DNA from 2 places in the Flavonifractor sp. DFI.6.63 genome. Region 2 is predicted to be linked to the other one. Evidence: riboswitches for the same ligand, from Rfam matches in the RefSeq annotation. Region 2 holds a riboswitch; the other holds the start of a gene.
The links. Region 2 has a riboswitch for cobalamin ahead of NE547_RS17410 (ABC transporter substrate-binding protein). Riboswitches for the same ligand answer to the same signal wherever they lie in the genome.

Region 1 (3,408 bases), on a different contig from region 2:
GCCCGGCAGGCGGGAGCCAAAGATGCTCGCCAGCTCCAATGCGGTGTGCTGATGGATATACTCCACCGCTTCGCTCTGGGTGTACGCCTCCAGATAAATATCCCTGAGGTTCTCGTTCAGTTCTGTCAGCGTCAACTGGATGGCAGTCTCCACCGCATAGACGTAAACGGGCGGGATGCGCTCCCCGACAATCTTTCTTGCCGCGCCAAACTGATTCCCGAACATGAATTCTATCAGTTCGATGAGTACGCCGTCCTTGGCACGGAAAATGTTCTGGAAGGTGCTGACCGACACATCGGCATCCCTTACAATTTCTGCCACCGTAGTGCGGTTGTAACCCTTTTCCAGGAACAGGCGGACGCAGGCGGTCAGAATTCTTTTCTTTGCGGCGAGGCTTGCGCTTGTAATCGCCACACCAATTACTCCTTTCATTTTAAATTGGTTTATATACCATATATAGCTTACAATTAAAGCAATTGCAAGCGGTTTTAAAAATTTCTCCGGCAAATTGTAGGTTTTTGCAGAATTTGCAACTCCATTAACAGGGTACTATAATCGAGGCGCCCTCAGACAACAACAGAAAACGTCCTCACCATCTGTCGGTATCGGCAAACAGCTTTCCAAATCAGGATTGTGCTTTCACGAGTGCAAAGACATGCTCTCATCTTGTTCGAACGGGTCATTTTTCGTGTTATCTGCACTTGAGTCGTATGCGTGATCTGAGAGATTGCTTTTGACCCAGGAGGGATGGGAATCGAGTTTATAGCGGATACGCTTGTCTAACGGTTCTTTGTGTAACGGCATCTCCCGCTTTTCGGCTCTAAGATCGCCACTATCGCCAAATACGGCCGCTTCTCCTTCCGTCAGCAACCGGAAAGACATCGTGGCGTCTGGAACATTTGCATCCGTTCCCTTGCTTGCGTGGACGATCCGGCTGTCTTTTTCTGCATTGGCATGCTTTTCATTACGCAAATTCCATGTACTCCCTTATTTCCGGATGGAACCTTAGCGCGCGCTGCCCGGCCTGCCTTGGGGCCGTGGGCGGCGCGGCAATGATGGTTTCGACAGCGTCGTGCATCCGGCTCAACTCGCAAGGCAGTTTTCCCCGCACCGCAGCACGGCCGGACCATAGATATTCATTTCCCCAACGCCTTTTGCGTCCGCACCATTGACAATTCGCCGTTCCGGCTGGACAGGCCCGTTTGTTCCTTTATGCCCCTATTTTACGGCGCACAGCCGCTTTCCCGTGTGGTATTGCCTGCGCTTATCAAATCTTTTAAAAATTGCGATAACAAAAACGGCATGGACCCGGACGCCGGCCCCGTTCCGCAGCCTATGCCGCCCCGCCCCCTTACGGAATCAAACGATAATGTGTTTTCGCCTCTTGCTATTTTCGCAAAAATCGCGTATACTGACCTTACAATTCAATCAAAACTATCCAAGTGCCGCTCCGCGCAGGAGCGGGTAATAGGGAATCGGGTGCAAATCCCGAACGATCCGGTCACTGTGAACGGGGAGTCTGCCGCACAACGCCATTGTCCATCAGGATGAGAAGGCGCGGCCGATGCCGATCCGCAAGTCAGGAAACCTGCTTGGATGGAACGATGAGGTATCTTCCGCAGAGAGCAGCTCATCTGAAACAGCGCCGGGACCGGTGTGCCAACAGGGCCGCCGCGTCCGCTTGCCGCCGTACTCAGGGCCCCGCTTTCCAAGAAGCTTGGAAAGCGGGGCCTTTTGTTGCAGAGAGGCGTTCTTTTTGCGGTGATATGATTTTAAACCGGAAGGAGACCCCTTTATGAAACGTGCGAAATCCCTCTTGTGCCTGCTCCTGCTCCTGCTGCTGACCGTGTCTGCCTGTGCCGCACCCAGCGGGGGCGCTTCCTCCGCCCGTACCCCCGCCCCTTCCCCCAGCGCCGGACCCGCGGCGGAGCCCACCCCAGAGCCGGTGTCTGAGACCTATACCTTTACCGACGGCCGCAGCAAGGAGGTCACCGTCGACCGCAATCCGCAGCGGGTAGTCTGCACCTATGGCTCCTACTGCCCTTTGTGGTACGAGTGCGGCGGGACTCTGGTCTACCGCAAGGATATCTATTCCTCCTATTCTCCTCTGCCCGCGGAACTGGAGGCGGTCCCCATCCTGGCCGACGGCGAGACCATCAGCGCCGAGGTGGTGCTGGAGGCCGAGCCCGACCTGGTCATCATGAACAACAGCAAGAGCGATCTGGAGATGGCCGAACTGCTGGAGGCCGCCGGAGTCCCCTGCCTGGTCTACGGCTATAAGACCTTCGAGCAGTATCTGGACCTGGTCAAGATCTTCACCGAGCTGACCGTGCGCCCCGACCTGTACGAGACCTATGCCACCGACGTAAAAGCCCGCGTGGACGCCGTGCGGGAAACGGTGGCGGGCCACTCGGCGGAGGCGGTGCTCATTATGCCCTCTACCAGCGGTCCCAGCTTCACCAGCGCGGACACCATGTGCGGCAGCATGCTGTTGGATCTGAACTGTAAGCTGCTGTCCTACCCCGACGGCGACGTTACCCGGGAGAAGTATGAGTTCAGCATGGAGAAGCTGCTGGAGCTGGACCCCCAGTATATCCTTACCGCCGGCGGCGGGGACGATCAGCAGGCCGCCGCCCGGCGAGTCCTTGAGCTGCCCGGCTTCACCGACCTGACCGCCTACAAGGAGGGCCGCTACCGCCACCTGGACGTGAGCATGTACATGTACAAGCCCAACGGCCGTTATGCCGATGCCTATGAGCAGCTGGCCGCCTTCCTCTATCCCGAGCTCTTCGCGTAAGCGGCGCGCCCATGGAACGCACACACGCGCGCCCGGAGCGGCCCTGCGGCCTGACCCGCCGGAGGCGGCTTGCCAAACTGCTGCTGCTGGCCGTGCTGCTGGCCGCGGTCTTCCTGGCCGGAACGATGTTCGGCGCGGTGGACGTAAGCGCCCCGGACATCCTGCGGATCCTTCTGTTCGGACAGGACAGCGGCGTCTATACCACCATCATCCGGGAGGTGCGTTTTCCCCGGAACCTCCTGGCCTGCATGGTGGGGGCGTGCCTGGCCCTGTCCGGCGCGATCATGCAGGGCATGATGCGCAACCCCATGGCCTCGCCCAGTATTCTGGGCGTCACCAGCGGCGCGTCGGTCACCACCTACATCATGTATCTCTTTTTCCCCGCCGCCTCGTCCCTGATCCCGCTCGGGGCGTTCTGCGGAGCCCTGGCGACCACGTTTCTCATCTTCGTGTTCGCCTGGAAGGGCGGGCTGAATCCGGTACGCTTTATTCTCTCCGGCGTGGCCCTCTCCGCCATCCTTTCGGCGGTAAACAACATCCTCACCATCCGCTTTCCCGACGCGCTGCAGGGGATGGCCGGCTTCATGGTGGGCGGCCTGTCCGCCCGGAGC
Region 2 (3,408 bases):
CGGCGAGGTGATCCAGACATTGCCGTCCTGCACCGCTTTGAAGTCGGCAAACAGGGGGTTATAGTCGATCATTTCCTGGATGGAGGCAAAGGAGCGGGCAAAGTTCACATAGAACAGGTAATCCGCGTCCTTGTTGCCGGCGTACCACTCTTCAAAGGTCATATTGGTATTGCCGCTCTTCTCCGGCTCCATATCGGCCAGGATGTACGTGCCGCCGGCCATGCCGATCAGCTGGGCCATATAGTCGCCGCCGTTGCGGGCATAGCACTTGTCGGTGGAGGTGATGTAGCCCATGGCCACGGTCTTGCCGTACGCCTGCGCGGCGGTGGCGTCCTCCACAAGGGCCTTCTGCGCCTCAAAATAGGCTTCGGCCTGCTCCTCCATGCCGAAGAGTACGCCAAACAGCTTTACCCACTCCACACGGCCCAGGGGATGGGCCTCCTTGGAGGAATTCTCCACGATGGAGGGGATGCCCAGCTCGTCAAATTTCTCCAGCACCTCTGGATTGTTGTCGATCATGGTGGTATCCACGTGCAGCTGAATGTCGTTGGCGGTCATCTGCTCATAATCCGGTTCCTTATAGTGGCCGGAGAAGGCGATGCTGCCCTCGTTCATCTTCGCCACCACATCTTCGATGTACCAGTCCTCCACGTCGTTGGCCACCAGCTTCACGTGGTCCAGCCCGCCCATGGCGGCCACCAGTGAGGTCATGCCGGTGCTGGCCAGATAGACCCGGTCGATGGGCTGCTGCAGAACCACCACGCCCGCCTCCAGCTCCTCGGGGACGCTCATGCCCTCGGGCACCACCAGATAGGTGTTCCCGGTGGTGCCGGCAGTGAACATGCGGTAGCCGCCCTTATAGCGGTCGACGGCAAAATTCCGGGCATACTCCAGTTCCATGGGGCCGTCCAACACCAGCTTGCCGTCGTAATCCTCCTGGGGCGCGGCGGTCTCCGGCACAGCCGTCTCCGGGGCGGCGGTCCCGGACGCGGCGGGGTTCGTGTTCCCGCAAGCCGCCAGGCAAAGCAGCAGGGCCAAGGACAGGATGCTCATTCCGATTCGTTTCATAGTTTCCTCCTCATGTTATGGATCGCTCCAGTCTATAAAATCCCCCCTTGTTCCAGCGGACGCACCCCTCCCGTGGACGCAGAAAGCCGCGGCAGCGCTGAACGCTGCCGCGGCCGGTTTTCCGCAACAAAAAGTCCCCTATGCCATAACGCGTGGCAGGGACGTCCTCAAGCAGGTCTTCTGACTTACGCTTAGGGAGAGCTGCCTCTCCTGCGTCCGTGCTCTGCCTTCCCGGTTTCCCAGTGGCTGATCTTCATCAACGAGCAGCGGCCTCAGCGCTTACAGCGGCGGTACCGTCCGGGATTCTCACCCGGTTGTCTATCATTCCTCTAGGAGGGACACTTGAGGGAAATTTTATTAAGGCCATTCTACTGATTCCGCTCCGGTTTGTCAACAGGATTTTAGCACGCGGCCCGGCCCTTGCGGGCCAAGCCCGCCTCTGCTATACTCAGGCTGTTCCCTGCGGGAAGCGGGACCTTACGGAAAAGAGGAGGCGTCTTATATGCGTCTGTTTGTGGCGGCGGCGCTGCCGGAGTCCTGGAAGGACGCTCTGGACAGGGCGGCCCGGGCCCTGGCGGACCAGGGCGTACGCGGGAATTTTACCCGGCGGGAAAATTATCATCTCACCCTGGTCTTTCTGGGAGAGACCGACCGTCTGGACGACGTGATTGCCGCCATGGATACGGTGGACGCACCGCCCTTCCCGCTGCGCACCTGCGGCGTGGGAAGGTTCCGCCGTTCCAGCGGGGATATCCTATGGGTGGGCGTACAGGCCGCGCCCGGCCTCACTGAGGCCCAGTGGCAGCTCTCCCATGCGCTGGCGGGGGCTGGCTTCCCGCTGGAGGAGCGCGCCTACCGGCCCCATCTGACCCTTGCCCGGCGCGCGATCCTTCCCCGCTCCATGGACGAGGGCCGCTTGTCCGGCCTGCTGACGCCCCTGGAGCTGACCCTGGACCGGCTGACCCTGATGTGCTCGGAGCGCCGCTCCGGCCTGCTGCGGTATACGCCTATTTACGAAAAGCGGCTGTTTTAAGGCGTCACCGCACAATTCCCCACGCACGTCTTGGCGGCCAATTTGCCCCACAAATGCGTTGCAAAACCTTGTAATACGCAAAGTATTCCTGCGGTTTTGCGCCTTTTTGCGGCACAAATTTTCGCGCCGATCCGCACGCGCTGAATCATGCGGTAATGCCTTGACCCGAAAACGGCTTGCCCCGCAGCCGGACTCCCGCACGGCCGGGCCGGTCCGCGCCCGTTCAGCCAAACACGAACGCGCGGGGACGCACGGCGCACAGCGCGACGGAGCTCCCCGCCCTCAGGAGCAAAAGCGGTGGTTCCCGATGACTTTGATGAGGGGACGGCTCCAGATCCAGGCGCTGGTGGCCGTGCTGGGGTTAAAGTAGTAGATCGCTCCGCCGCTGGGGTCGGCGCCGTTGAGTGCCTCCCGGGCGGCGCGGACGGCGGAATCGGCCACCGGCTGGTCGATTTGCCCGTCCACCATGCAGGTAAAGGCTCCCGGCTGGTAGACCACCCCCGCGACGGTGTTGGGAAAGGAGGGGTGCTCCACCCGATTCAGAATCACCGCGCCCACCGCCACCTGCCCGCTGTAGGGCTCTCCCCGGGCCTCGGCGGAGATGACCCGGGCCAGCAGGTCCAGGCTTGCGGACTGGCTGCCGGAGGTTCCGGCGCTGGGCATGCCCAGTGCCTTCCGGGTGGCCGCACCTACGATGCCGTCCGCACTCAAGCCGTTGGAGCGCTGAAAGTATTTTACCGCCTCGGCGGTCTGGCTGCCGTAGATGCCGTCCACCGAGCCGTCGTAGTAGCCCCAATTTTTCAGTTTGGTCTGGATGGTGCGCACCTCGCTTCCGGTGGAGCCCACCCGGTATGTGGCCGCCTGGGCGCTCTGGGCCTGGGAGATGATGATACTGTTCACCGCGAACAAAAGGGCCAGCGCAAGAGCCAGCCGTTTCTTTTCCGCCATAGGTCCGCCTCCTTCCAATACGGTTTTAGTCTACGGAAAATTTCCGTCCCTTATGAGCGGAAATCCTTTCCACGCACGGAATAGCGGCGGCAAAAAAGGGCGATACTGGAAGGTATCAGGAAAGGATGTGGCGGCTGTGGTCAAAGGCGTGTCCCGACAGGTGATCGTGGTAAAATCCCCCGACCCGCGCCTGTTTGAACAGGCGATCTTTATCGTGAAGGAAGACGCCTTCGGGCAAGGCGTCTCGGCTGAGCAGGTGCTCCAGGAGGCCCGGCGGGTGGCCGACGGATATCTGCGCCGCAACGTGCGTCTGGGCCGCCCCCGGCCCCGCGTGCCCGCCCCCGCCTGGGTGGCCGCCG

Region 1: another riboswitch for cobalamin. It lies ahead of NE547_RS06640 (ABC transporter substrate-binding protein); the one in region 2 lies ahead of NE547_RS17410 (ABC transporter substrate-binding protein).

The regions. Positions count from the first base shown of each region.
Region 1 is NZ_JANGBE010000009.1:16,083-19,490, reverse strand. Features, by position in the region: gene NE547_RS06650 (TetR/AcrR family transcriptional regulator) at 1-414, opposite strand, end outside; gene NE547_RS06645 (hypothetical protein) at 640-972, opposite strand; cobalamin riboswitch at 1,424-1,611, shown strand; gene NE547_RS06640 (ABC transporter substrate-binding protein) at 1,796-2,797, shown strand; gene NE547_RS06635 (iron ABC transporter permease) at 2,809-3,408, shown strand, end outside.
Region 2 is NZ_JANGBE010000054.1:7,661-11,068, reverse strand. Features, by position in the region: gene NE547_RS17410 (ABC transporter substrate-binding protein) at 1-1,068, opposite strand, end outside; cobalamin riboswitch at 1,221-1,429, opposite strand; gene thpR (RNA 2',3'-cyclic phosphodiesterase) at 1,571-2,101, shown strand; gene sleB (spore cortex-lytic enzyme) at 2,384-3,049, opposite strand; gene NE547_RS17395 (translation initiation factor 2) at 3,186-3,408, shown strand, end outside.